Regions from separate parts of the Staphylococcus arlettae genome, predicted to be linked through region 1. Evidence: riboswitches for the same ligand, from Rfam matches in the RefSeq annotation. Region 1 holds a riboswitch; each other region holds the start of a gene.

Region 1 (7,782 bases):
GCTTGTGGTAACTGTTGACTAAATTTAGAAATCATATTAGAAAAATCAAATGCTGTGCCTTTAACTTCTTTAGCTATTTGTGTTGATGTAGTATCGATATCTTGAATAAATTCAATTAATGGTTTAATAGCATTTTTACCTAAGATAGGTAAGGAACTATGTGCAGACACACCATGTGATGTAATACGATAATCCATAGAGCCTTTATGTGCATAAACTAACATGTTTTGACATGGTTCAGCGATGATTAAAGCTTCTACATCATCCATATAACCTTGTTCATATAAACTTTGAGAACCGAGTTGTTCCATTTCTTCACCCGAAGTCGCTAGAAATCTAATTTTCCCGTAGTTTAAAGTATTGCTATTGTTGATTTCTATTAGGGCAATGGCAAGTGCAGCTAAACCTGATTTCATATCTGCAGCACCACGACCATAAAGGAAACCATCATTTTCCGTCAATTGGAATGGTTCATAGCTCCATTGACTACGATCACCTTCGGAAACTACATCCATATGACCTGAAATACCAATAACAGGTCCTGTTTCACCGATTTCAGCAATTAAATTGGCACGACGTTCATCCACTTTTTCAATCGTTGATGTAATGCCGTGTTGTTGAAATAATTTTTGGAAGTATTCACATACTTCAATTTCATTATCATTAACTGTATTCATAGCTACAATATCAGATAATATTTGTACTTTTTCATCAGTTGAAAATGTACTCATGATATATCACTCCTTTGACAAACTATATAAATTATACAGCTATAACAATTGTTTGATAAGCAAAAAGACTTAATGAAAGATTTATTAATATAATTATACAAAATGAAAACGGATTAAAAGTTTTTACAACAGTTTATTATGAACCTCGATAAATGATGATTTGAAAATTTTAGTTGTAAGGGTGAAGTCCTTGTTAGCACTGATAGTCTAAATTGAATTAGACTCCGGGAGGTCTTAAATTCATTTTTAGCGCAACTATAATAGTAAAAAAGAAGTAACAAGTAGTGAAATTTAAGCAGTTGCCAAATAGTGGAGATTACTGTATTAATTTAGGTGACGACAATGTCAATTTACAAAAGAAAGGTTAGAGGTTACATGGAAAAAGTAGTACTCGGTGTAGATATCGGTACGAGTGCAGTTAAAACAATTGTGGTTAACCAACAAGGACAAGTGTTAGCCAGTGCCAATAAGCCAATTACAACGCTACACCCACAAGCAGGATTTAGTGAACAACACCCAGATGAATGGGTGCAAGCCACTAAAGATACATTGCAGACCATTAGTGAGATGGAAAGTATGAGAGTAGTACAAGTAGAAGGAATGTCGTTTTCAGGACAAATGCATGGTTTAGTCCTTGTCGATCAATATGGTGAAGCAATTAGACCAGCCATTTTATGGAATGATACACGAACGACTGAGCAGTGTGAAATTATCAAAAAACGCTTAGGACAATATGTGCTAGGTAATCCTGTGCTAGAAGGCTTTACTTTAACTAAAATGATGTGGGTAAAACAATATGAACCTAGCAATTGGGAACGAACTTATAAGTTTTTATTACCTAAAGACTATGTTCGTTTTAAATTAACTGGAGTATTGTCTATGGAAGTGTCTGATGCTTCAAGCACTTTATTATTAGACCCGAAAACGCAACAATGGTCATATGATACTGGAGCCTTGTTTGGCATAGATGCTCAGATCTTTCCGGATCTAACTTCAGCAGAATCATATGTAGGTAATGTAAAGCCGGATGTAGCAAAGTCTCTCGGTTTGAATACTAATATTCAAGTATTTGCAGGGGGTGGTGATAACGCCTGTGCTGCATTAGGTTCAGGTGTAGTTAAGCCTCATGATACGTTATGTAGTATTGGAACCTCTGGTGTGATTTTGACTTGTGAAGCGAATGCTGCAAGCTATGGTCAAAATATGCACTTATTTCAACATGCTTTACCGCATGTATCCTACATTATGGGGGTAACTTTAGCTGCAGGAGATAGTTTGGCATGGTTCCAAAAAACACTAGCACCAGAGCTTAGCTTTGATGATATTTTGTTACTAGCTCAACAATCATCTATAGGTGCTAACGGTTTATTATTTACACCATATCTTTCAGGCGAACGTACACCTCATGGTGATGCGTATATTAGGGGGAGTTGGATTGGACTTAGTAGTTTGCATACACGTAGTGACATGGCACGTGCAGTGATTGAGGGGATTAGCTATTCCTTGTATGAGTCAATATTATATTTACGAGAAAATGGCAAGTCTTTAACACATATTACTGCTACTGGAGGTGGAGCTAAAAGTGATTTTTGGTTGCAGTTACAAGCAGATATTTTTAATGCGTCTATGCGCAAATTAAGTCATGAAGAAGGTCCGAGTATGGGAGCAGCTATTATTGCAGCAACAGGTGTTAACTGGTTTGATAGTATGGAAGCATGTAGTCGTGTTTTTGTAACTTATGACAAAGAATTTCATCCTGATAGTGTCAATCATCAGCAGTATAAGCGATATTTTGATATTTATCGTCAAGTTTATACACAAAGCCAATCACTAACGGAACAATTACTAATGATAAGTGAAGCACGAGACAATGAAATAACGCATTAGGAGCAATAAGCAACGATAAATGGATTTGCATTTTATTAATGATTAGGTTAAATTAACAATAACAATGCATTGTTGAAACAGTAATATTAAAATTATATAGATTAGAGACCACTGGAAGTGCCTTTGAAAAGGCTGAGACTAAAGTAGTGAACTTTGGGATTCCTGGAACCTGATCCAGTTGATACTGGCGTAGGAAAGTGGCGTTGATAACATGACTAACTTTTGTGATATAGACGTTATTTTTCTACCCAGAAAAATAACGTTTTTTTTATTGAGGTGTCTTTTTTGTTAGTTGCTATTACACAGTATAAACATTTAACACATGCTGATATCGTACATTATCAACGAGTGATGCCATATATAGACTATTTGATAGTGCGTACGCCTATGACATCTACTGAGTTAATTGGATGGATACAATTAGCTATAACGTATGGAATTTCCCGTTCTAAAATAGCTATACATAGCGATATTTATGTATTAGAACAATGTGGATTAAGCGCGATTCATTTCTCAGAACGAGCAAGAGAAATACAGACGATTAAGAAAAAGTTTCCTAATGTAGTGGTAAGTGTGTCGACACACAATGTCGATAGTGCACAATTTGCCTTGCAACATCATGTTGATTATATATTGTTTGGCCATATATTTCCTACAAGCTCTAAACCAGGTCAAATCCCTAGAAAGAACAAAGAGATTCAAGCAGTTTTAGCATTACCGATACCAGTAGTAGCGCTCGGAGGTATTAATGAAAATACGGCTCAACAATTATCAACTGAGTTCTATGGTATAAGTGGTATTAACTTATTTCTCGAAGCTTCACAGTTAACATTAAAAACTTTGAGTGAGGTGTGGCGTAATCATGTATGATGTACTAATTATTGGCTCAGGTGTAATGGGGATGTCCATTGCACGTGCTTTGAATAGCGAAGCTTATCGTATAGCAGTTATAGATCGTGATATACCGGGAAAACATGCCTCTTATAAAGCAGGTGGTATGCTCGGTGCACAAAATGAATTTAATAGTGATAGTGCTTTATATCGTTTAGCGTTAAAGTCTCAGCAATATTTTGAACCATTAGCACATAGTATAGCTGAAGAGGTTGGTATCGATATTGAATATAGACAAAGTGGATTGTTGAAAATAGCGGCTGAAGCACAACATAGTCATCAAGTGCTAGAGCAATATGAATTTTTACAGCAACATAATCCGCAAGTGCGATTACTGACAAATAAAGACATACAACAATATAGAAACTATGATATTTCTTTTCCAACAAATACAGCATTTCATATTCCAGATGATCATCAAATCAATGCTAATCGTTATACAAAAGCATTATTAGCTTCATTACACAAACGTCATATAGAACGTATATTTTCTACAGAAGTCACCGACATCCAAGCAGGCCATGAAGGTTATAGTGTTTGTACTAATAAAGGTAAATTTGCAGCTCAAAAAGTAATCGTAGCTGGTGGAGCATGGAGTCATTATTTGTTGAATGGTCAGCTGAAAGCCCATGAACCTACTGGTGTCAAAGGTGAAGTGATGTTATTCGAATCACGGGATATACAATTAGCTACTACATTATTTTTTACTGATGGCTGTTATATAGTACCTAAAATGAAACAGCGTTATTTAATTGGTGCGACTAGTTATTTTAATGATTATTCCGTAAATGTTACTGCCGGAGGAATGCAGTGCTTGTTACACCAAGCACTAACATACGTGCCAGCATTGGGGAATGCTACTATTATAAAGCATTGGTCTGGTGTCAGACCGTATACCAATCAAGAAAAGCCGGTCATGGATGAGATACAACAGGGCTTATTTGTCATTACTGGACATTATCGCAATGGTATTTTGTTGTCTCCGGTAGTAGGTGAACTCATTGCGTTGTGGTTGAAAAGTGGTGTGAAACCTGAAATTTTAAATGATTTTAAATTAGGAGGTTGTACGAGTGGAAGTTATTATTAATGGCGATACATTTCATTTTGAACAAGAATTATCCATTGTTGCAATACTCAAGGAATTAGAAATAGATGAGAATAGAGTTGTCGTTGAACACAATCAACAATTAATACAACAAGCACAGTTTCACAATCAGATGGTGAAATCATCAGACCGATTAGAACTATTAGAATTCGTAGGAGGCGGTTAAATATGTTAGAAATAGGTCCATTTAAATTGAAGTCACGCTTATTATTAGGTACTGGGAAATTTGATAATGAACAAATACAGTCAGCAGCGATTACAGCTTCTGAAACTGAAGTATTAACGTTTGCAGTAAGAAGAATGAATTTATATGATAAGGAATTACCTAATCCATTAGCTAACGTAAATTTATCAAAATATATTACATTTCCTAACACTGCTGGTGCACATACTGCAGCCGAAGCAGTACGTATTGCTGAAATTGCCCAGCATGCAGGTGTTTGTGACATGATTAAAGTAGAAGTGATAGGGGATGATGACACATTATTACCGGATCCACTTGAAACATATGAAGCTTGTAAAATTTTATTGGATAAAGGTTATATTGTATGTCCTTATATCTCTAATGATGTAGTGTTAGCCAAACGATTAGTTGAGTTAGGGGTTCATGCAGTTATGCCTCTGGCTTCACCTATTGGTACGGGGAGAGGTATTAATAATCCTTTAAATTTACGTTATATTATTGAAAAAGTAACAGTGCCGGTAATTGTTGATGCTGGTATTGGTTCGGCAAAAGATGCATGCCATGCTATGGAACTTGGTGCAGATGCTATTTTGCTTAATACAGCTATTTCAAGTGCTACAGATCCGGTGAAAATGGCTGAAGCGATGCGTTATGGGATAGCAGCTGGTCGTTTAAGTTATGAAGCGGGACGTATTCCAATACGTTATACAGCGCAAGCTTCTAGTCCTACAGAAGGTATTGGCTTTTTATGATTGAACGTTATGAAAGACAACTGCGTTTTCCACAATTTGGTGAAACAGGGCAACGACAATTAATGGCGCTGCATGTGATGATAGTTGGTGTGGGTGCCTTAGGTAGTCATGTTGCGGAAATGTTGGCACGTATGGGTATTGGCAAGTTAACTATTATTGATATGGATATTGTAGAGTTGTCTAATTTACACCGTCAAACTTTGTATAATGAACAAGATGCTGAACAAGTGTTGCCAAAGGTTGTGGCACTTGAACGCCACTTACAGCGTATCAATAGCTCAGTTACTGTTGAGTCCTATGACTGTGAACTGACTACTACGAATATAGAAGGGATATTACAAGATACTAATCCACATGTTGTAATTGATGGTATGGACCACTTTCGTATTAGGTATCTGATTAATGAGGCATGTCATAAGCATCAAATACCATGGATTTATGGTGCTGCCGTAGGAAGTAAAGGGACGGTTTATGGTATTGATTTTCAAGGACCGTGCTTAAAATGTTTATTAAATACTATCCCTGACACAGCAGAAAGTTGTGCCGTTAATGGTGTTTTACCAACTGTAGTGACACAGGTGGCGAGTTTGGAAGTGAGTGAATTAGTGCGCTATGCTGCTGGTGTTGGGTTTTCTGGTAAATTACTGACGGTAGATACATTTAAACTTAATCATCAAGGTATTAATGTTACAACATTGAGAGACCACAATTGTCCTGTTTGTAAAAACCAACAATATGAACTATTGAATAAACCAATGCAACAGCGTATTGAAGCGTTGTGTGGTAATACTTACTTGTTTAGGTTTGAAGCATCTGCTTTTAAAAATGCTCAGTATTTACCAGGTCAGTTTATTAAAGCAAATCCATTTGCCAAAATTTTCTCTTATGACCACGTGCAATGTACTTTATTTCAAGATGGTAGAATGAATGTCTATGGGTTGTCTGATGATAATGAGGCCCAACAATTGTACAGTCAATTTGAAAAATCAATAAAGTAATTAATTTGATGGAAGTACTATCTGTATAAATATAGTGTTCTCAGACTGCCGACAAAGTTTTTAACTTTGTTGGCAGTATTTTTGTGCGTACTTTCTTCCAGAGTCGGGCACAAAGACCGACTATATAAATTAACAACAATGGTTTTTATGTTGTGATGATACTGGGAGGATATTGATTGTCTTAGTCTCTTTTTCATATGGGCAGTAGCTGACTGCATTGAAAATGCGCTTCAAACCGAGCTTTTTTTTAACGCTAGTCATCCTTGCCGGGGTGGGACGACAAAATCATTTTTTCAAAATCAAATTTCTGTCCCACTCTCTTTATAATGTCTAAATGGTATAGTTTTATGCTAAGTGAATAGTAAAACAAAGAGAAAGTGAAAATAAACGAAAATAAATGAAAATAAATTTGCATTATAAGAAAAAATGCAATAGAATTACACTAACAAATGAAAACGTTTTCTTTTAGGTTGCTTAATTTATAGTGAGAGTAACGAATGACGTTACTGGTGTGGAATTGCATAGTGCGTTCCAACACTACGTAAATGAATAATATACAATAAAGGGATGTGTTAGTATGAATAACAAATTGGCGAAGGTGGGAATGCCACCGACACTATTATGGGGGTATATCGGTGTATTAATTTTTATGATGGGTGATGGATTAGAGCTTGCATGGATTAGTCCATATTTAGTAGATCAAGGATTATCAGTTCATCAAACCGCGATATTAACGACATCATATGGTGTTACAATTGCTATTGGTTCTTGGCTATCTGGAGTGTTAGTAGAAAGTTTTGGTCCACGGAAAGTAATGCTGTTAGGAACAGGACTTTATATTATTGGTCATGCGATATTTGTAGGGTTTGCAATACCTGCATTAAATTATGAACTTATGATACCATCTTATGCAATTAGAGGGTTTGGTTATCCATTATTTGCATATTCATTTTTAGTTTGGGTAGCATATCGTTCACCACAAAAACGCTTAGGTGCTGCTGTAGGTTGGTTTTGGTTTGTATTTACAGGTGGGTTAAGTGTACTAGGTGCATACTATTCATCATTTGCAATTAACGTATTTGGTCACTTTGCTACATTATGGACAGCGATTATTTGGGTTTTAATTGGTACATTCTTAGCTGTTTTCGTGAATAAAGATGAATTTAATTTAGAAGAAAGAGAAGGCGGAGCAAAAGCACATATATCAGAAATGCTTGCAGGAATTACTATTCTA
Region 2 (7,782 bases), 490 kb from region 1:
AAGCTCCTTACGAATATGTAAGTAAAATGAGAGCAAGTATTTTAGTGATGGGTCCTTTATTAGCACGCTTAGGTCATGCTAAAGTAGCGTTACCAGGTGGATGTGCTATTGGCTCTCGACCAATTGAACAACATATTAAAGGCTTTGAAGAATTGGGCGCTGAAATCCATATGGATGGTGGATTTATTTATGCAAATGCTCAAAATGGCTTAAAAGGAACAACAATACATTTAGATTTTCCAAGTGTTGGTGCAACACAAAATATTATAATGGCGGCGTCATTAGCCGAAGGAAAAACAATTTTAGAAAACGTAGCACGTGAACCTGAAATTGTAGATTTGGCTAACTATATAAATGAAATGGGCGGCAATGTATTAGGTGCTGGTACTGATACAGTCACTATAAATGGTGTGGAAAAACTACACGGTGTAGAACATGCAATTATTCCAGATAGAATTGAAGCAGGTACTTTACTTATCGCTGGCGCAATTACACGTGGTGATGTATTAGTAAACGGTGCAATAAAAGAGCATATGACAAGCTTAGTGTATAAACTGGAAGAAATGGGAGTAGATTTAGAATACTTAGATGATGCTATACGCGTACGAGCAACTGAAGAACTAAAACCAGTGGATATTAAAACTTTACCACATCCTGGATTCCCTACAGATATGCAATCCCAAATGATGGCATTATTATTGACTGCAGAAGGTAATAAAGTTGTAACTGAAACAGTTTTTGAAAATCGTTTTATGCACGTAGGCGAATTCAAACGTATGAATGCTAACATTTCAGTTGAAGGTCGCAGTGCTAAAATTGAAGGTAAAAGTGAATTACAAGGTGCACAAGTTAAAGCCACAGACTTACGTGCAGCAGCTGCATTAATATTAGCTGGGTTAGTTGCACAAGGTACAACACAGGTGACAGAACTTAAGCACCTTGATCGTGGTTATGTTGACTTACATGGCAAATTAAAATCATTAGGTGCAGATATCGTACGCGTTCAAGATTAATGCTAATTTACAACAATGAATTAAGTTGGAGGAACTTAAAATGGAAACAATTTTCGATTATAATCAAATCAAGCAAATCATCCCACATAGACAACCTTTTTTACTCATTGATAAAGTGGTTGAGTATGAAGAAGGTAATCGTTGTGTAGCGATTAAACAAGTGTCTGGTAACGAACCATTTTTCCAAGGTCATTTTCCAGAGTATGCAGTAATGCCTGGAGTGTTAATTACTGAGGCGTTAGCTCAAACTGGCGCAGTGGCAATGTTAAATAGCGAGGAAAATAAAGGGAAATTAGCTTTATTTGCTGGTATTGATAAATGTCGCTTTAAACGTCAAGTTGTTCCAGGTGATACTTTGACATTAGAAGTTGAAATTACAAAAATTAAAGGACCTATAGGTAAAGGTAATGCTAAAGCAACGGTAGATGGTCAAGTAGCATGTAGTTGTGAATTGACATTTGCAATACAAGACGCATAATTATAAAGCGAAAGGTGTTCAAAAACCTTCGTTGCATTGTAATAGTTAATACTATATGTAAAGAGTCTAACACATTAATAGATATGCTTTATTTAAAATTTTCACTTTAATAAGTGTTATTTTGACAAAGGCATTTCATAATGTGTTCAGGCTCTTTTTTTGATGCGTAAATTATACTTTTTTAAGCAAACAAAATTAAAGAACACTTTTGATATAAGTCATTTTGACAAAAACAAAAGTGTCTAAGTAAGTTAATTATAGTTTTATATTATGTGTTAAATCATTCCGTACATTTAATGTTTGTCGCTTTTCTCATCTTTTAAACGAGGTTTCGATTGCATCAATCTATTAAATGATGTTTTAAGTTCATCTCCTGTCAGACCTTCATCGATGAGTTGTTCTAATAAACTTTCAGCATATACTTGTCTTAATGTATAGATATGGCATTCAAAAACTACAGAAATAGAATGTTGTAATTTAGTAATATGCTTTATCGTGGCATCAAAGAGTGCAGGATCATTTGAAGGTCGTGTGATAACAACACGAATATCTAATAAACTATCGTCTTCTTGAAAAGCTTTCATTGTTTCATAGTGATAATCTGAAATGACGATTTCTAATAACCAGCCAGTGCCACTATTCTCTTTATTGATAATGACACCATCTTCTAATTCGTATTCAGTGACACCACCGTTTTCTGATACGATTTGAAATCTTACGGCTTTAAATGTTTTCATCGTCTCACATCCATTAATAAAATTTAAAAATTACTATATTTACATTTATGTACCCATTATAACGTAATTTTAAATTCAGAAGCTAGTTATTATAAAATATAGAATGTTTCTGTCAACAATCACTTACTTTTAGCGTTTTGACGGTATAGCTACTAATTGTATATGATATCGATAAGGAGGTGACATATGATTAACCACATAGTCGTTGTTGGACGACTGACGAAAGACCCGAAAATTTATAGTAATCAGGGTAAACATCTAGCAACCTTTAGTTTAGCTGTAGATCGTCATTACAAATACAAAACAGAGCATCAAGCATGTGATTATTTAAATTGTAAAGCATTAGGTACTCGAGCACTTAACATTAAACAATATTTATCACAAGGCTCTTTAGTAGCCATTATCGGGAATCTACAATCATCTAGTTATGATAAAGTAGGGCAAACACATTTTATTACCGAGATATTAGTGGAAACAATTAGATTTCTTTCTCCTAAATCGCTAACACAAGTTTCAACAGCCTGTAGTCCTAATCCTATCGGCCTGAAACTATAAAAATTCTACATTATTTAATTTGAAGTTTATATGCCAAAACTACCATCTTATTTCAAATTTATCTCCCAATATAAACCACTATGATATACACTTTTAAATCCTAATATCAATTATACTTCTTTGAAATGGCCATCTTTCTTTTTACGATTGGTGGCTATTTCTTTGAATTGTAATTAAATAGTATGCAGAATAATCTGATAAATTACATGATAATTACATACCAATATATAAATTATGCTCAATTTAAATTTGATATGAAGGTAATAATCGGCATTTTTGGCTATGTTTTTTATGACATTGTATGTAATTAGGTTGTAAAAAAAGCCAATACTTTTTTATTTTGTTGTAACCTACAAGGTGATTTTGGATGTTATAGTGGTAACTGCAAATTGATAATAAAAATTATTTACCTTATAGGAGGATTATTAACAATGAAAAAGACAGTAATTACTTCAACATTAGCACTAGGATTAGGTGTAACAGGAGTAGCATCTGGACAAGCTGATGCTTCTGAACAAGGTATTGATAAAGCACAATTAGCACATACAGCACAAAATAACCCTCAACAATTAAATGACGCACCAATTCATGAAGGTGCTTATAACTATGAATTCAATCACGATAAAGTAGATTACAATTTTGAATCAGATGGAACTTATTGGTCATGGAGTTACAATGGCTATGGTCAAGGAACAGCTGATACTAATGCTCAATCAACTCAAGATACTGAGCAATCAGCACCAGCAAAACAAGCAACTTCAACAGAACAAAGTGAGCAAGCTGAACAACCACAACAAACAACTGCACCACAAACTGAAGAAACTCAACAACCACAACAAGAATCAACTTCTTCAAACAGTGAAAGCTCAAGTGAAGCTACAAGTGGTTCATCTGTAAATGTAAACTCTCATTTACAAGCAATCGCTCAACGTGAATCAGGTGGCGATATTACAGCTATTAATCCAAGTTCAGGAGCTGCAGGTAAATATCAATTCTTACAAGCTACTTGGGATTCAGTAGCACCAGCTGAATACGTTGGTGTATCACCAGCAGAAGCTCCAGAATCAGTACAAGATGCAGCTGCAGTTGAATTATACAACACAGTTGGTCCATCACAATGGGTTACTGCATAATTTAAATAATTGTAAATGAATATAAGGATTTAATTTAGAGGCTGGGACAATATTGATTGTCCTAGTCTCTTTTCATATTGGCAGTAGCTGACTGCATTGAAAATGCGCTTTAAATCAAGCTTTTTTCAACGCTAGTCATCCTTGCCGGGGTGGGACGACGAAATCATTTTTTCAAAATCGGATTTCTGTCCCACTCCCTATTTTATTCGAAACCTTTTACATATTGGCAGTAGCTGACTGCATTGAAAATGCGCTTTAAATCAAGCTTTTTTCAACGCTAGTCATCCTTGCCGGGGTGGGACGACGAAATCATTTTTTCAAAATCGGATTTCTGTCCCACTCCCTATTTATATCTAATTTTGCAATATGAATAGGATTTTGTTATGTTAATAGTAATATAATAATAAAACTGCTAGGGGTGCCTATTGGCTGAGATGATATTAGTTATCAGACCCTTATAACCTGATTTGGTTAATACCAACGTAGGAAAGTGGACTAATAAAGTAGAGCACAGTTTAATTCTGCCTAATTTGTACTGCATTCTTACGTTGAATGTGTTTTTTTTAATAGGAGGAATTATACATGACATTTTCACAAGAATTAAAAACTGCATCACAATCCATCATTGATGATATTTATCAAGATGGTTTTATACAAGACATGTTAACTGGCACTTTGTCAGAAGCTGCAGCTAAATTTTATTTAAGAGCAGATGCTTCATATTTAAAAGAGTTTGCGAACATATACGCTTTACTCATTCCCAAAATGGAAAAGTTAGAAGATGTTCAATTTTTAGTAGAACAAATTCAATTTATTGTTGAAGGTGAAGTAGAAGCTCATGAAATTATTGCCGATTTTGTGGGTGAAAATTACGATGCTATTGTACAAGAAAAAGTGTGGCCACCGAGCGGAGATCATTATATTAAACATATGTATTACAATGCTTATACTAAAGAGAATGCCGCACATACAATTGCAGCAATGGCGCCATGTCCATATGTTTATCAAGTAATCGCACAACAAGCACTCAAAGATCGTAAGTTAAATAACTCAAGTGTATTAGCAAAATGGTTTGAGTTTTATAGTACTGAAATGGATGCCTTAGTAAATATTTTTGATCAACTGATCGATCGACTAACAGTAAATTGCTCTAACGAAGAATTAGCCCAAATTAAAGATGCTTTCCTACAAAGTACAATACATGAGCGACGATTTTTCAATATGGCATATGTACAAGAAGAATGGAATTATGGAGGGGAAGTTAATGAAAAAGCCTAAAATAGCCTTGACTGTCGCAGGTACTGATCCAACAGGTGGTGCAGGCGTAATGGCAGATTTGAAGTCTTTTCATGCATGTGGTGTTTATGGAATGGCAGCTATTACAAGTATCGTTGCACAAAACACTAAAGGTGTACAGCACATTCATAATCTTGACCCTGAGTGGTTAAGCGAACAACTAGAAAGTATTTATGATGATGAGCAACCACAAGCGTTAAAAACAGGTATGATTGCTTCAAAAGATATGATGGAACGTATCCAATTTTATATTAAGCAACATCCAGAAAAGCCATATGTTATAGACCCAGTTATGCTTGCTAAAAGTGGTGATTCGTTAATGGAAGACGTCGGTAAACAACACTTACAGTCTATATTGTTGCCTTATGCAACGGTTGCTACACCAAATATTCCAGAAGCAGAAGAAATTACTGGTATCAAAATTAATGATGAGTCTTCTATTTATCAAGCAGGTAACATATTTATCAAAGAAATTGGTAGTAAAGGCGTAGTGATAAAGGGCGGTCATTCGGCTGATTTAACGGAGTCAAAAGATTATTTATTTACTCAAGATGATGTGTTTACATTTACTGAACCACGTTTTGAAACTAAACATACACATGGTACGGGCTGTACTTTCTCAGCTGTAATTACGGCTGAACTTGCTAAGGGTAAATCGATTTATGATGCTGTTAAAAAAGCCAAAAAATTTATTTCTTTAAGTATTGAATATACACCGGAAATAGGGTATGGCAGAGGCCCAGTTAACCATTTTGCTTATATGAAAAAGGTAGGTTTAGATGATGAATAATTTAGAAAATGTACGTCAACAACATCCTTTAGTTATATGTTATACCAATGATGTAGTTAAGCATTTTACTGCCAATGGTTTATTAAGTATCGGCGCTAGTCCAGCAATGAGTGAAGCGCCAGAGGAAGCTGTTGAATTTTTACAAGTTGCTGGTGCTTTAGTGATTAATATTGGTACGTTAACCAAACATAGTGCTAAAGATATGTTAGAAATAGCCAAAATAGCTAATGAAGAAAGTACACCTATTGTTTTTGATCCAGTAGCTGTCGGTGCTTCACAATTTAGAAAAGCATTCTGTCAACAGTTTTTACAAGAAGTAGATGTAACCGTCATTAAAGGGAATGCTTCTGAGATATTAACATTAATTGATTCCCAAACAACAATGAAAGGTACAGATAGTAATACCACATTAGATGTAGTAACAATTGCCAAAAAAGCACAGCAATTATTACAAACAACTATAGTCATTACTGGTGAAACAGATGTCATCGCACATGAAGGTAAAATACTAAAATTAACTAATGGCACGGCTATGTTAACCCGTATCACAGGCGCAGGATGTTTATTAGGTGGAATTATTGCTAGCTTTGTAAATAAACAATTAGAGCCAAAAATTGATGATATTGCAGAAGCTGTGACCATTTATAATATTGCTGCAGAGCATGCTGCACAAGTAGCTGATGGTCCGGGGTCATTTTTGACTCAGTTTATTGATGCGCTGTATAACGTAACATACGATGATTATTTGACACAGCGGCAAGTTAAAGAGGTGTAAGTAATGCAAAAAGAAGATTTACGACTATATTTTATCTGTGGCACACAAGATATAAATGATGGTCAGTCGATTGAACAAATATTGAAGACTGCGTTAGAAGCAGGTATCACAATGTTTCAGTTCAGAGAAAAAGGATCAAGCGCTTTACAAGGAGCTGAGAAAGAAGCATTAGCACGTAAGTTGCACATGTTGTGTAAAGGTTATAACGTCCCATTTATTGTTAATGATGATATTGAGTTAGCGTTGACGATTGAAGCGGATGGTGTTCATGTAGGACAAAATGATACTGATGTGCAGCAATTTAGACAACACTTTACAAACAAAATAATAGGTTTAAGTGTAGGTACAGTTGAGGAGTATAAACAATCTGATTTGAGTTATATTGACTATATCGGTGTAGGACCAATGTTTGATACGAGTTCGAAAGCAGACGCTAATGCACCAGTTGGCCCGACAATGATAACAACACTGCGTAGTTTAGTTGGAAACATGCCTATTGTAGGAATTGGTGGTATCACAACGAGTAACTTTCAGCCTGTCTTAGCAGCAGGTGCGGATGGTATATCAGTGATTTCTGCAATAAGTAAAAGTGACGATATTACAAAAACAATTCGATATTTTTTACAATCTGTAGAATAAAAGATAAAATTTTTGTTTTTGATTTCCACTTTATGTTGAATATGATAAAATGATTTTTGTGTGAATATATCATTAGAGGTGGAAAAATGAAGAAAAAAGCGCTACTACCTTTACTTCTAGGAGTAATGGTATTTTTAGCAGGGTGTGACTATTCAAAACCAGAAAATAGAAATGGTTTTTTCTTTAATACATTTGTTGAACCGATGGATAAAGTTATACATTGGTTAGGTCAAACGTTTAATAATGATTATGGCTTGGCTATTATTGTTATTGTTTTAGCAATTCGTATTATTTTATTACCGTTCATGTTATCAAATTATAAAAATAGTCATATGATGCGTGAAAAAATGAAGGTTGCTAAACCTG
Region 3 (7,782 bases), 1.2 Mb from region 1:
GATTGGAGGCATGAGAAACATACCAATCGGCATAATAATTGCTGTAACGTATTTCCCTAAAAAAGTTGCCATGCCTGTTGTATTTTGTATGCTTTTCCAACAAGTTTTAGCTTCTTTATTCGCAAAAGTCTTAGATAAATATCAAAAACAGTATATTTAGTTTGTTGATTTAGCAATGTTATAGGACAATATGGCAATGAAAGTAGACACATTGTTAGCAGTTTTTGTGCACGCTATACGCACGCATTGCCTCAGCCTGTAGTCTTCGGCTAGTACTATTCCAAGCTAATTTTTACTGTTATTAATATTTAAAAATGACGATGTGGCTAATGGAAACCACTGTTATTTAATAAAATCATCCAATAACGATAAATAAAACAAGCCTTAGGCGAACTGTTGCCTAAGGCTTGTTTATGTTTTGAAGCTATCTTTCAAGTATAGTTATTTTATTTATTCTTGTTTACGTTCACGCAATTTGATGACGAATGCAACTGTTACTGCAATCAACATTAAGAATAATAATGGCGTGATAAAAATAGATAATAGTAAACCATGCACCATAATATTGGCGAATTCAGTTAATAACTTGAAGAATAAAATACTAATCATAAATAACTGAATATAATAGAATTTATTTCTTAAATAATTAGTCAATGTTGTAAGAATATACGCTATCATAATTAACATTAACAGTAACAAGGTAATCCATTCTATTACATATTGTGTTTGTGAGATTTCCCAATCACCTGACACAAACAAACTATTTCTATTATTAAATTCGATAAGTGTAAAGAATAAAAGGAATGCACCGCAGAACAATTCTACATAAACTGTTTTTAGCCATTTAGGCTTTTTCATCCAATTTGGTACATCGTCCTCTTGAATATCGATGATGTCTTTCCATTTCTTCACAAATTTATCTTTTTTATTACGTATTTTTTCCATATCTACACTACGACGTGTTTTGCGTGTGAACTCTGTCGTACGATCTTGAATATTTTTCCAATGAATTTTAGTTTGGTTAGACATAGAATCTTTACTTGTTCTAGAAAGCTCAGGCTCTTCCTCACCAAGTTCTTGCTTAGTTAAAGGTAAAGCTCTTCTTAAGAATAAGAAATTCCAAATAGACATTTGTCCAAGCAACCACATAATTAAGAAGAATACGTTAATACTTAATATATCAATTGTTAAAATTTCATCACTTTCAATTCTGCTATATAGCACTAATTGCGTTAGCAAATATACTATCCCATAACTAAAAATAATCCATAAATAATGATATTTTCTATTGTGTGTATATAATTCATCTTTATATACGATATAACCAATATGAATTATAAAAGGGAAAATAAATAAAATTGCAAAAAAGCTATATACTTGCGTCATTAAAACGAGTGTTATTAAAAAATATAATATTCCTACTACTAAAAAGAAAATCGAAATATCATAATCATACTGAGTTGTACGATACAACGTCCACCCTAACCCAATTACTAATAAGCCAAATAGGATAATTACAATCGCACTTATAATTGGGAAATTGCCTATATAATTACTAACTACTCTTATAATTTCACTAAAAAAAGCGTTGAAAAAATCCCACACATTATGGATATGTAATTCTACTTTACCTTTACCATTTAATTTCTCTATTAATGGTAAATTGATGAGTATAATTATCCCCATAAAAAGTGAAACTATGCCGATAACATAACTATATAATATTTCGGCGTGTTTTTTTAGAAACGACATACCATTCACCTCAAAGTCATTATATATGAACATCTTGTTCTTGTCTTTATTAAACTCATTAAATAAGTCTCGAGTATGATATAAAACTGTATCATAAACAAATTTCCACAGTTCAACAAAATTCAAACTCATTTTTCGGATTATTTAACAATAACTTATTTTTACATTAATTTGCAATAACAATGACATCAAATTGTTTTAAATATTTTTTACGAGGTAAAAGTTATGTGTAACATCTTTTTCTATTAGTTTACTATAAGGAGTGTAGTATTATGACTAAAGACGACGTAAATAAAAAAGCAGCAGAGAAAGCTAAAGAAGTTGAAGATGAATTAAAAGAACAAAAAGAGCAGAATCAAGAGAATTCTGAGGAAACAAAGAAAAACATACAAGATATTTTTGACTAACAACATTTTAATTGTTACTGAAATTGTGATATTAACTGTATATAGAAAATGTGCTTGACATACTGTAGTAAAAGTCATACATTAAGTATAAAATAAATATTAATATTCGCACTAGGGGTGTTTTGTGACTGAGATGAGGTATACCCTCAAACCCTTTGAACCTGATCTAGATGAAAGCTAGCGTAGGAAAGTGCTAAATTATACTTTTTGACGATAGTACAGTATAGTTCTGCCCAATCTTACACGCGCAACCTTCTAGAGAGGTTGTGCGTTTTTTTGGAGGAATATTAAATGTCAAAAGGTTTAAAACTGTCAGAAATTTTAGTGACTGTCTTAATTGCAGTTGTATTCGCATTGATTTACAACATATGGAACTTTGTTTACAAAGCTGTACAGGTTTCAGGTTTACACATCGAAGAGTTGACTTATGGTGCTTGGTTTATGGCAGCAATAGTAGCTTATTTGATTATTCCAAAGGCAGGCATTGCACTATTAGCTGAGTTTGCTGCTGGTGCAGGTGAAACAATCGTCATGGGTCGCTTTGATATTGCGACAATGATTTATGCATTACTACAAGGATTAGCTTGTGAAATTATCTTTGCAATTTTCAAATATAAATCACGTACTGCTATGGTTGCGATGTTAGCAGGATTATTAGCTGCAATAGTAACATTACCTTTAGATTTTGCTTATGGCTATTTAGCTGAAATCGCAAGTTGGAATCTTGCTTTATACATTGGTTTTAGATTGATTAGCGGTATCATAGTAGCTGGATTATTGTCATATATTATCGTCAAAGCATTAGACCAGACAGGTGTTACAAGATTATTTCGCCCTTCTTCACAAAAAGATTATGACAATTTATAAGGAGTACTATACGTGTTAACTGCTAAAAATTTACGTTTAAAATATCCAAACACTGACCATAAAATTTTCGATGGTCTAGATATCAATATTAAAACAGGTGAAAAAGTACTATTATTAGGACCTTCTGGTTCAGGAAAAAGTACGCTTTTAAATGTATTAAGTGGCATTGTACCTGATTTGATTGAATTACCGATGAAATACGACCAGCTAGAAATTGATACTCATAGCGGTGTCATTTTTCAAGATCCTGATAGTCAATTTTGCATGCCAAAAGTACATGAAGAACTGGCGTTTATTTTAGAAAACCAACAAGTCCCAAGAGCTGAAATGGATGCTAAAATTTCAAGTGCGCTCAAAGCTGTAGATTTGCATGTCAATCCACATCAGTTTATAAGTCAACTCAGTGGTGGAATGAAACAAAAATTAGCTATCGCTGAAACACTGTTACAAAATGCACAAACGCTCTTTCTGGATGAACCTACTGCAATGTTAGATGAATCAGCAACTCAGGAATTATGGACTAAAATTAAAGCTTTATGGCAAGATAAAACCGTATTAATTGTAGAACATAAGGTTGCTCATATATGGGAACATATCGATCGTGTTTTACTCTTCAATTATGAAGGCAAAATTATTGCAGATGCACCACCGCAGATGATGCTACAACAATATGAAGATTTATTGACTGAATATGGTGTTTGGCATCCTAATGCTTGGTCACATGCCCCTAAAGCTATATTGAGTAATAATGATACTGTACAACAAGAGTTGTTCACTTTTATCAATGGTGAAATTAAGCGTGGTGCTAAAACATTAATAACAATTGATAAAATGTCAATTAAACCTAGTGAATTCATAACTATTACCGGGCCAAATGGTAGCGGAAAAACTTCTCTGTTAGAGTCCATTATGCAATTAATCAAATATCATGGCGACATGTATATTAACGATAAACGTATTAAAAAAATCAAAAACATGGCCCAATATAGTTATTTAGTCTACCAAAATCCTGAACTACAATTTATTACTAATTCGGTATACGATGAAGTGCTGCTTCAGTTCAATAAATCTGATAGTGCAAATGCTAAACGTAAAACAAAGGAATTATTGCAAACGCTCAGTCTGGAACATGTTATGACACAACATCCTTACGAATTATCGATGGGTCAAAAACGTCGTTTAAGTGTTGCTACAGCCTTGAGTGCTGAAGCTGATATTATATTGTTAGATGAGCCGACATTTGGTTTAGATAGTCACAATACATTTAATCTCATCTCATTATTTCAACAACGTGTCACTGAAGGTCAAACTGTTATCATGGTGACTCATGATGCTGAAATTATTAATCGTTATGCTACAAGACGATTACATATAGAGCAACAACAACTTATAGAATTGTCAGGTGAAACCCATGTTTGAATTATGGAAAGTCCGCCATACTTTTATGGATGATGTGAATATCATTACAAAATTAATCATTGCCGTATTACTATTTTTCTTTGTCATTTTTGTGCATCAATTTGATTTGATGTTATATTTGGCAATATTCATGCTTATTTTCCTACTAATATGTAATGGTGTACGTCTATATATCACCTTAATATTTGTTATGTTTACTCTGTTCTTCAGCCTGATATCTGCCCTATTCATGATTTTTTATGGTGATGGCACTCATGTATTATTCAAATTCGGTTTTATTCAAATAAGTAGCGAAAGTTTAATTCGTGGTTTACATTTGATGCTTAGAACACTAACAGTCTCACTCTTTGGTATATTGATAGCTTTCACTTCACAAATTGTGATGATATTTTATAGTTTAATGCAACATTTGAAAGTAAAACCTAAAGTTGCATATGCCTTTATGGCCGCATTTCGAATGGTTCCATTAATGATAAGCTCATTAATTCAATTGCAACGTTCACTAAAAATGCGTTATCAAATGATACCAGCTAAAAACTACCGAGGTATTAATAGAATTAAACATTTATTGATACCATTACTCAGTCAAAATATTAGAAAAGCACATCAATTATCTGTAGCTATGGAAAAGAAAGGATTTCGAAGTGGTCCAAGAACGTATTATTATCATACGACCTTTTCATATAAAGATATTTTAACCTTTGTAGTTGTAATACTATGTATAGTATTAGCTATGCTAGGTGCTCACTTTTTCCCTATTACTGGTATTCATGATGTGAGAATTTCTAATATTTATTAACCGACCATTCGAACATTGATACCAGTTTAAATTAGCAAGTAACAGCAGCATTTAATTTTACTAATATCTAAAACCAAAAGGACCCATTCATCTAAAATGAATGGGTCCTTATTATAATGAGCTCTATACCTTTACCACATTTAATGACTAAAATTAAAAAACTACTAAACGTATTATCTCAGTGCTTTATTACTTATATCTTGACGATAAAACAAAGCATCACTGTTAATTCGTTTTACTGCTTGATACGCTTGTTCTTTCGCTTTATCTATAGACACGCCTTCGCCTAATGCCAAGATAACACGACCACCACTTGTAACATACTGTTCCTGCTGCAGCTTCAATCCACTCACAAAGTATGTGCCATCTAAATCAAATCCAGATACTAATTGGCCTTTTTCATAGCTACCTGGGTAGCCTTTAGAAGCAAGCATCACACCAACTACAGCATTGTCTTTCCATTTAAATTCAATCGGCGCCTTTTGCTCTAACTCAACAATATGTTGCATTAAATCGCTGTCCATTCTCGCCAATAATACTTGCGCTTCCGGATCACCAAAACGAGCATTAAATTCAATCACTTTTGGACCATCTGCCGTAATAATAGCACCAATATATAATACGCCAAAGAAAGGATAACCTTCATCATGCAAAGCTTTAGCTATTGGTTGTGCAATTGTTTCATTCGTTTGTTGCAAAATGTCAGCACCAATATGTGGTACAGGACAATACGCACCCATACCTCCAGTATTCGGTCCCTGGTCATTATCAAAAGCTCGCTTATGATCTTGAGCAATACAGTCAAAAGGTACAGCATAATCGCCATTAACAAAAGTCATCAATGAAAATTCTTCACCTTCTAAAAACGTTTCAAAAACTACTAAGCCCTGCTCTTCGGGATAAAGCGTTTCTACTCCACTTTGAGCCTGCTCTATGTTTTCAGCAATAATGACCCCTTTTCCTGCTGCTAAACCATCTTTTTTCAACACTATAGGATAGTCACACTGCTTAATATATTCTAGCGCTTGTGTTTTAGTGTCGATTTCCTTATAAGTTGCCGTAGGAATATTGTGTCTTTCCATTATTTGTTTAGCAAAAAGTTTCGAACCTTCAATTTGTGCTGCTGCTTTACTTGGGCCAAACACTTTAATATTTTCTTGACGTAATTGATCAGCAAGACCTTCAGTCAATGGTTGTTCAGGTCCAATAATAGTCCACTCGATGTCGTGCGCTTTAGCAAATGCCACAATTTCATTATGCGCTGTTTCAGCAATTTCAGTATGCACCTCAGCTATATTTGTCATTGCATCATTGCCTGGAATAGCAAAGATATGTTTTACTAAATCAGATTGCTTCAATTTATGAGCAATTGCATGCTCCCTACCTCCTGTACCAATAACAAGTACATTCATTTGTGGTGTCCCCCTGTATATTAATGTTTAAAGTGACGCACGCCTGTTGTCACCATAGCAATACCATGTTTATTAGCCATATCGATTGAGGCTTGGTCTTTAATCGAACCACCAGGTTGAATTATTGCCTTAATACCATGTTGTGCAGCGAGTTCTACTGTATCATCCATTGGGAAAAAGCCATCTGAAACCATAACGACATCATCATTAATTTCGATTGCGCGCTCAATAGCAATTTGAGCCGAGCCCACACGATTCATCTGTCCAGCACCGATACCGACAGTTTGTTTCGCATTACTTAAAATTACTGCATTACTTTTAACAGATGCAACAACTTTCCAGCCTAATAACATTGCTTCCCACTGTGCTTCCGTAGGTGTCTCATTAGTTACTACTGCTATATCTTCACGCTTAATTGCCACATTGTCTTTGTCTTGAACTAAATAACCACCAGATACAGATACGACTTCTTGTTCATTTTTATCTAACGTCATATCAATTTCTAATAAACGGATATTCTTTTTTTGACTTAAAATCGATAATGCTTCATCTGTAAATTTAGGCGCAATTACAACTTCCAAGAAAATTTCATGTAATTTTGTTGCTAATGATTCGCCCACAGTATGATTTAAAGCGACAATGCCACCAAAAATGGATTGACTATCTGCTTCAAAAGCATGTTGAAATGCTTCGTCAATTGTATTACCAATACCCACACCACATGGATTCATATGTTTAACAGCTACTGCTGTAGGTTGCTGAAATTCTTTAACTAATGCAAGTGCTGCATCTGCATCTTTTATATTGTTATAACTTAATTGCTTCCCGTGTAATTGTTTAGCGCCTCCAAGTGTTTGCTTAGCATTCGATGTACGTACAAAATGTGCAGACTGTTGAGGGTTTTCACCATATCGTAGCGTTTCTTTACTTTGATTAAAGAATTCTACAATAGCTGCATCATACTCATTTGTATGTTCAAAAACTTTAACCATTAAGGACTTGCGATATGCGGCATCCAAATTGTCATTTTTTAAACGTTCAATAACTTCATTATAATCAGAAGGATGTACAATAGTCGTTACATGTTTAAAGTTTTTGGCAGCTGCTCGCAACATTGTTGGTCCAC
Region 4 (7,782 bases), 170 kb from region 1:
ACAAAACAGGTGTAAAATTCATTTTATATAGCATAATTTTTTATCAGTTCTCACAAATATGGTATATAAATTATTTCATGATTAAAATTAATAGTGGAATATTGCAACATTAAAGTATATAACTAATAGAGAGGTTTTATTAGACAAAGTCACAAATTATATTCGTAAAATATTTCTACGTTAAATCGCTGTTATAACATACAACTTTAGATTTAAGTGGAATTCTTATACTGACAATTACATGCGTTTGCGCTAATTTATTGTTAAAATTACACAAGTTAACAGGGAGGGCTAGTAATGACTACATTAGAAGAAATTTTAACAGTCCCACAGTTTGAAGGGCTTAAGTTAATTAATCATAAAGGCGACTTATCTTCAGAAGTAACAACGTTGGATATTACAGAGAACGATGATATTAAAAATTTTACATCAGCACATACCTTTATTCTTACAACAGGCGTACTGTTTCAAGAAAGCCAAGAAGGTTTAAAACAATTAATCAAAGACTTACACGATATACGTACGGCTGGACTAGGTATCAAAGTATCACGCTTTTTACATCAAATTGACCAAGATGTAATCGATTATGCGAATAGTTTAGAGTTCCCTTTGATAGAAATACCTGAAAATTGGAATTTAGGAGATATCACACATCATATATCTGCTTACGTGTCCGACTCTGAAACGGGTAAATTAAATTACGCTTTAAATATTCAACAAGAGCTCAATCAACTCATTATGAAAGGTTTTAGTGTTTCTACAATGATTGAACGCATGAGTAAATTATTAGGTGTACCGATCATTTTATTTGATCCATTTAAAAAACCAGAAGCACAAAGTCATCATTATCAACAAAATAAAGCATTAGCCGATGAGCACATTGCGTATTTCCAAAACCATCATCAAGAAGCAGAACGTTATGAAAAAGACAAACAAACTTTTGAAAGTGAAAATCATGTTATTTTCAAAGTGCTGAGCTATACTTATTTTCCATACTATCTAATGGTGTCAGAAGTGAATAAATTATCATATCCTTTCAGTTTACTGACGATCGAACAAGTCGTTAGCGTCCTAGGATTTGCAATTTATAAAAATATTAAAATTGATGAAGCTGCACAAAATGATATTAATCGCTTTTTCGAATCATTGGTTAACAATCAAGGTGATCAAACACTATCAATCAAAAAACATTCAGAGTTATTAAAGCAATATTATATTTACCGCTCAGATTATTATCAAATTATCATCGGTGATCTGGATGCCCAAGATACGCTACAAAACAGTCATTATTTGAATGAACGTCATCAACTTACTTATTACTGGCTAAAAAATGAATTTGCATTGCTAGATCCTGCCATTAGTGTTTATAAATTACTCAGTAGTAATCGCTTTGCGATATTATTACAAAATAAAAATGATCATTATATGGATGATTTGCAACACATTCAACAAAAATATAACACTTACTTTGATGGCACCCTATCCTTTGGTATTGGTAATGAAGTAATTGAATTCACGCAACTAGCTTCTTCGTTCTTTGAAGCTAATGAAGCTTATGAAAGTTCGGTGCAGGAAGGTCAAAAATCGTTTATTACATTTTATCAATCTAAAAATATCAATGAATTATTACAAATGATTCCACAGGAAAAACTTTTACCATTCACTAAACATATTTTAGGAAAATTGTATCAACCAAAAACTAAAAAGGATTCTGAACTTAAACAGACATTGAAAGTATATATGGACAATCAGTGTGACATTACTAAAACGGCTGAAAAAATATACATTCATCGTAATACGGTAAAATATCGTATCAACAAATGTAGTAACATTATCGGCTCAGAAATTGAAGATCCAATGAACTCACTTAACATTCGTATTGCTTTATATGTATCTGAATCTATAACTTTTGATTAATAACAAACAACGGTTAACCTCTTTAAGAAGCTAACCGTTGTTTTTATGTTTAATATTTATATGGATCGTCGCTTTTACGTCGCTCTACCTCATCTAAGCTTTTCATTGATTGATGTTCACTATCATTATTCTCAGTTGGAATATCATTATGATTATTAGCAGTGTGCTCAGCTCTTGATATATCACTAGATAAGTTCGGTGCAGGCTTTCTAACTAATAGCATAATACCTGCAATAATCCACAGAATTGCACTAATCCAATTAAAAATTAACGAAATAATACCAAAAACTAATAATAAAATTCCTGCTAATTTGTTACTTTTACCAATTTTAATAGCACCAATAATAGTTCCAATTAACACAATCAAACCAATTGCAAGACCTACACCCATGATTATAAAGAAAACATTAGCTGATTCGCTTGCTTGACTTGGTGAAAGCGTTGGATTATCTGCACGTAGTTCTTCTTTAAACCCAGATGAACCCATGAATAGTAGCAAACCTCCCCATATTAAGACACCAAGTAGCTGGATGCCTACGCCAATCCACGCTAGAACACGTTCTCCAGTACGTTTTATCATTATATAAACCCCTTTCTAAATTATTAAACTTTCAATAGAGTTTCTTTGTAATATTTATTTTTATATTACTATATTGCACTTTGCATTAATAGTGTTATTTAGTAATTTACATAGACTTCACTTTTAATTTTATACTAATTATTTTATTTACTATTTTACACTCTTATTAGACAGACTATAACTTTCATTCTTCTAAAAATTCCACCCTTCTCTAGAACGTTTATATATCAATTTAATAAATCCTGTTTGCCTATTGTGTTAGTCTTCAGTTTTATAATTAACTGCATTTCAACAAATCAAACATTCTTCATTACATTAGCAATGTAATGACACTTAAAAACATAGCATCTAAAATTAAAAGAAAATATATATCTTAATTTAACATTATTATATTGTGCAATTTAGTGTATAATTACTAATAACATGACTAGAAAGGGAGATATATTACTTATGAACAATAAAATCATTGTAGCAACTATTTTATCAGCATCCTTATTTTTATCAGCATGTACTATCAATATTGGCACCGACTCAGAAAAAGATAATGATAAAGATAATAACAAAACACAATCTCAAAAGAATAATGAGTCTTCTAATAACGACCAAGATTCTACAAATGATGATTCAAATCAAGCAAATAATCAAAATGAAAATACTCAATCAAAAGAACATTATGCCAAAGTTTGGATTACTGGCATTGAAAAAAATGGCGGTAGTACAAATGATGTTTCAGACACAGAGCTAGAGCACGTCGATGTTTCTGGTCAACCTATTAATCCATATAATACCTCTGCTTCTAAAACTTTACCTGAGGGAACACAACTAATAGCAGCTTCTCCTACTGCTGCTGGCAGTGTTTATTATAAAGATAATGATGATGGTACTATTACAATTTATGATGTCCCTAGTCATTTTCAAGATAGTAGTTGGGATGAAGATGATTTTACTGTGAAAGAGACTTCTAAAATTTTAAATAATGCCCAAACAGTAACATTAAAAAATCCGTCTCAAAGTAAAGTTGATAACGTAAAATATATTATCTCCGAAGGTAATCCTGAAGACTACGAATTTGATGCCAGTGACAGTACGGCTGACGAAGAAGTTACACGTGATAATGTTATTGATAAAGTTGAAGAGTATGAAGGAGAAACACTTGATACTGATACTTACACATTCAAAGAACCAGAAAAAATGGAGGATGGACGTTGGGGCTTCTCATTTGAAGATAAAGACGGTAATTTAGCAGGTTCGTATATTATTGATAGTGACGGAACAGTAACCAAATACGATGAAGATGGTGAAGAAATATAATATAGGGATTTGTCCTTAAACCTTTGCAACTCAATATATTATATTAAAATACTCAATTAAACATCCCTTTAGTTTAGGAAAATTAAAGGGATGTTTTTCCATAGTTTAATATGTAAATTGATATAGATTTGTTCAAATTGAATTATGATTTCGATTCATTTTTATATGTCGTTCTACTATTTGTTTTAACAACTTCAACTTCTTTTAGATTAGGTTCAAAAATTTTATGATTATATCGTTTGTTTGCAAAATTTTTCAACTTATTGATAAATTCATATACTTCTTTATCTAATGTAATTTTAGACCTCACAATGTTAGCCGTATCATGCTTTTCATCTCCATAGCAATCCACATAAATATTATAAGCAATTTTAAATGTATTAAAATGACCTTCAAAAGGTTCATATCTTCTCAGAAAATCTTGTATCGTTTCATTTGAACTGTTGCTATGGTGACTTGTAGTTAAAATAAAATCTTGTATTTGTCTATCCAATGAATGAAATGCATCCTGAATCTCTTCAAAAATCTCAGTTGTTCGTTGTTTATTTAAGAACGCCGTATTTTGATTTAATTTAATATTTCTAATGCGAGCTACTTTATAAACTATTAAATCTATCATGCTGACCAAGTCATTTTCATAATCTTGCATCTTTTCCTTATCTTCACGTTTGAATTGTAACCAAACACCTAATAATGCAATACATCCACCTGCTAATGCTGCAATAAACTCCGTCATTTGAATACACCTCTTTTTATTTATTAAATTATTATAAATATCATACAATAATTGTCAAAAAATTAAAATATAATTCATTATTTTTTTAATATATATTATTTTTTATTACATAAATACAGATATTACTATTTGAAAGATACTGCGGTGTACTTAACTAACTTATGATTGACTTCTAGTTATATAGGGAACAATATAATTACAGTATTGAGGAGGAGATAAGATGCCAAAAGTAAATAATCGTATGCATAAAGATTTAGTAGATAAAGAGTCACGTATTGAAGCTAGTGTAAGTTCTGAAAAAGAAATAGAATTAAATGCTTTTGAACGCTTAGGCAAAGACGTCGTCATTATTGAAGTATTAGCGATTATGAATATTATTTTTGCTGTTTGTACTGTTGGTCTTATCGGTGCTTTAATCTATAGTAATCAAAAATAATACAAATTTACATTTTATATACAAAAGCGATGGTGTTATAACCATCGCTTTGCGCTTATTCTTGCTTATCTATTATCAAACCAAACTTGACTTTGCAATGGTAAATCGTTACATTGAAGATAATTAAATACACGCACTAGGGGTGTTTTCAGACTGAGATGAGCTGTAGCTCAAACCCTTTGAACCTGATCTAGTTGATACTAGCGTAGGAAAGTGTGAATCAACACATGTATGATATCAAGGGGTTAGACTACCCTATTATATATTTGATTTTATTTACACAACTTTCCTATGGAGGGTTGTGTATTTTTTTATTTAAAAAGGAGTGAGCACGTATGACAACAACAGTACTTATTACAGGTAGTAGTAGAGGTTTAGGTGCAACTATTGCACAAACTTTAGCAGCACAAGGTTTTCAAGTCGCCATCAATTATCATAAAAGTAAAGATGCAGCATTGGACTTAGTAAAAAGCATTGGGGAATCACAAGCAATCGCCATCCAAGCTGATGTCACACAACGTGATGAAGTCGATCGCTTAGTTGCTACTGCAACAGAACATTTCGGTCAAATTGATGTAGTGGTCAATAACGCATTAGTTGGCTTTAAATTTGATCCCAACGCACAAAAAGCTTTTACTGAATTATCTTGGTCAGATTACCAACAACAAATAGATGGTACTTTAAAAGCCGCTTTCAATACTACACAAAGTGTAGCCCCTCAATTTATAAAACGTCACCATGGGGCAATTATTAATATTGGAACGAATCTTTTTCAAAATCCAGTCGTACCTTACCATGAATACACGACAGCTAAAGCAGGATTAATTGGTTTCACACGTAATATTGCTGCCGAATTAGGCCAATATGGTATACGTGCCAACGTAGTGTCCGGCGGTTTATTGAAAACAACGGATGCCAGTGCTGCCACTTCTGATGAAGTGTTTGATTTAATTAAACAAACTACCCCACTCAAAAGTGTCACATCTCCTCAAGACGTCGCACATATGGTGGCCTTTTTGGCAAGTGAACATGCAACTGGCATCACAGGTCAAAACTATACTGTCGACGGCGGTCTAACAATGAATTAATCTATTCTATAACAACTGAGGTGTAAGTACATGACACAAACAAAACAACTTAATATTGGAGTCTTACTGTATGCTTGTGGACATCATCAAGCTGCTTGGTTACAGCCAAATTCTAGTGTTGAGCGTATTGGAGATAGTAGTTATTATCAATCATTAGCACAAATAGCTGAACGAGGCTTGTTTGATGCAGTCTTTTTTGCTGATAATCAATCTTTCCCAGCGCAATCTGCAAGTGATATGCCAGCATTTTGGTTTGATCCGTTGATCAATTTGGCGGCTATCGCACAAGTAACACAACATATCGGTCTTGTTTCTACAATTTCTAGTACTTTTGCTAATCCTTTCACTGCAGCACGACAATTACTAAGTTTAGATCATTTATCTGGTGGTCGTGTAGGTTGGAATCTTGTGACTTCGATGACTGATAATGAAGCACAAAACCATAGCTTGCCACAATTACCTGCCCATGATGCACGTTATGCCAAAGCACGAGAATTTGCAGAAGTGATGGACAAATTATTAAATTCTTGGAACACTTCTAATTTTATTCATCAACGTGAACAACATGCACTTATTGAACCAGAACACATACAATCCTTTAATTATCGTGGGGATTATTTTAATGTGACTGGGCCATCAACTACACCCAGCAGTATACAAGGCGATCTTGTAGCAATGCAAGCCGGTGCCTCCGAACCAGGTGTGACATTGGCTGCCGATTTTGCAGATGCAGTTTATGCTGTAGCTTGGAATATGGAGCAAGCACAAAAATATATTCAACGTTTACATGAAAAAATAGCTCATAGTTCACAACCGACAAGAACAATCAAAGTGTTTCCAGGTTTAGTCACTTATGTAGGTGAAACATATGAAGCTGCACTTGCAAAGAAACAAGCTTTAGATGACTTACTCCCTATTGAAACTGCACTCAATCAACTGAGTGGTTTTATTCGGCAAGACTGCTCTGAGTGGGAGCTTGATGCACCAGTACCTCCCCTTCCACCAGTAGAAGATTTTACCGGACCAGTCGGTCGTTACGAGACAATATTGCAAATTATTCAAGATGAACAACCTACTGTCAGAGAACTCTTAGGTTACTTAAATGCCGGTGGTGGTCATTTGACTTTAATTGGTACACCATCCATGATTGTCGATGAAATGGAGCGTTGGTTTGAAGCTGGTGTTGCAGATGGCTTTAATTTAATGCCACCTACATTACCTAATAGTTTGGACGATTTTGTAACGTTAGTCGTTCCTGAATTACAACGTAGAGGTTTATATCGTACTACTTATACAGGACATACTTTTCGTGAACACCTCAATTTATCTTAGTTATCCGTTTCATGTTCACATAATAGTGAGCTTTATCACTCGTGACAAAGTATTTTTATAACATCGTATCATATTAACATATGTAAATTTTATTACTTAACTTCTTATCTATAACTTCTTATCTTTCTCAAACTAACATATTGAATAATTTCCCTTTTTTGTTAGAATATAGTATGGATTGTTTTGTCGTAGAACTAATGAAAAACGACATATAAACTTAACTTATCACTGAAAGATTAGCTAGTGCTTGCACTGACTATTTCAGTCTTATATTTCAATATGATGTACTAAAAGACTATATAGAGGAGAATCGATTTATGGATTATCAAGTATTATTGTATTACAAATACACTACCATTAATGACCCCGAAACATTCGCATC

What was found. Region 1 has a riboswitch for thiamine pyrophosphate ahead of MUA37_RS01610 (thiamine phosphate synthase). Riboswitches for the same ligand answer to the same signal wherever they lie in the genome.
Region 2: another riboswitch for thiamine pyrophosphate. It lies ahead of tenA (thiaminase II); the one in region 1 lies ahead of MUA37_RS01610 (thiamine phosphate synthase).
Region 3: another riboswitch for thiamine pyrophosphate. It lies ahead of MUA37_RS09110 (ECF transporter S component); the one in region 1 lies ahead of MUA37_RS01610 (thiamine phosphate synthase).
Region 4: another riboswitch for thiamine pyrophosphate. It lies ahead of MUA37_RS00950 (3-oxoacyl-ACP reductase); the one in region 1 lies ahead of MUA37_RS01610 (thiamine phosphate synthase).

What each region holds. Positions count from the first base shown of each region.
Region 1 is NZ_CP094803.1:363,512-371,293, forward strand. Features, by position in the region: gene MUA37_RS01600 (ArgE/DapE family deacylase) at 1-731, opposite strand, end outside; gene xylB (xylulokinase) at 1,107-2,618, shown strand; TPP riboswitch at 2,722-2,831, shown strand; gene MUA37_RS01610 (thiamine phosphate synthase) at 2,904-3,488, shown strand; gene thiO (glycine oxidase ThiO) at 3,481-4,596, shown strand; gene thiS (sulfur carrier protein ThiS) at 4,580-4,780, shown strand; gene MUA37_RS01625 (thiazole synthase) at 4,783-5,550, shown strand; gene MUA37_RS01630 (ThiF family adenylyltransferase) at 5,550-6,548, shown strand; gene MUA37_RS01635 (MFS transporter) at 7,126-7,782, shown strand, end outside.
Region 2 is NZ_CP094803.1:853,236-861,017, forward strand. Features, by position in the region: gene murA (UDP-N-acetylglucosamine 1-carboxyvinyltransferase) at 1-1,013, shown strand, start outside; gene fabZ (3-hydroxyacyl-ACP dehydratase FabZ) at 1,054-1,491, shown strand; gene MUA37_RS04050 (YwpF-like family protein) at 1,785-2,228, opposite strand; gene MUA37_RS04055 (single-stranded DNA-binding protein) at 2,415-2,783, shown strand; gene MUA37_RS04060 (transglycosylase family protein) at 3,215-3,916, shown strand; TPP riboswitch at 4,321-4,422, shown strand; gene tenA (thiaminase II) at 4,499-5,194, shown strand; gene thiD (bifunctional hydroxymethylpyrimidine kinase/phosphomethylpyrimidine kinase) at 5,181-6,002, shown strand; gene thiM (hydroxyethylthiazole kinase) at 5,995-6,777, shown strand; gene thiE (thiamine phosphate synthase) at 6,781-7,416, shown strand; gene yidC (membrane protein insertase YidC) at 7,503-7,782, shown strand, end outside.
Region 3 is NZ_CP094803.1:1,856,666-1,864,447, forward strand. Features, by position in the region: gene MUA37_RS09095 (hypothetical protein) at 1-72, opposite strand, end outside; gene auxA (lipoteichoic acid stability factor AuxA) at 451-1,752, opposite strand; gene graF (glycopeptide resistance-associated protein GraF) at 2,025-2,159, shown strand; TPP riboswitch at 2,263-2,365, shown strand; gene MUA37_RS09110 (ECF transporter S component) at 2,451-3,026, shown strand; gene MUA37_RS09115 (ABC transporter ATP-binding protein) at 3,039-4,445, shown strand; gene MUA37_RS09120 (energy-coupling factor transporter transmembrane component T family protein) at 4,438-5,244, shown strand; gene purD (phosphoribosylamine--glycine ligase) at 5,418-6,656, opposite strand; gene purH (bifunctional phosphoribosylaminoimidazolecarboxamide formyltransferase/IMP cyclohydrolase) at 6,677-7,782, opposite strand, start outside.
Region 4 is NZ_CP094803.1:195,954-203,735, reverse strand. Features, by position in the region: gene MUA37_RS00975 (PucR family transcriptional regulator) at 298-1,917, shown strand; gene MUA37_RS00970 (DUF4064 domain-containing protein) at 1,967-2,497, opposite strand; gene MUA37_RS00965 (hypothetical protein) at 2,948-3,808, shown strand; gene MUA37_RS00960 (type I secretion system protein) at 3,951-4,544, opposite strand; gene MUA37_RS00955 (hypothetical protein) at 4,765-4,980, shown strand; TPP riboswitch at 5,109-5,209, shown strand; gene MUA37_RS00950 (3-oxoacyl-ACP reductase) at 5,316-6,068, shown strand; gene MUA37_RS00945 (LLM class flavin-dependent oxidoreductase) at 6,099-7,400, shown strand; gene trhO (oxygen-dependent tRNA uridine(34) hydroxylase TrhO) at 7,718-7,782, shown strand, end outside.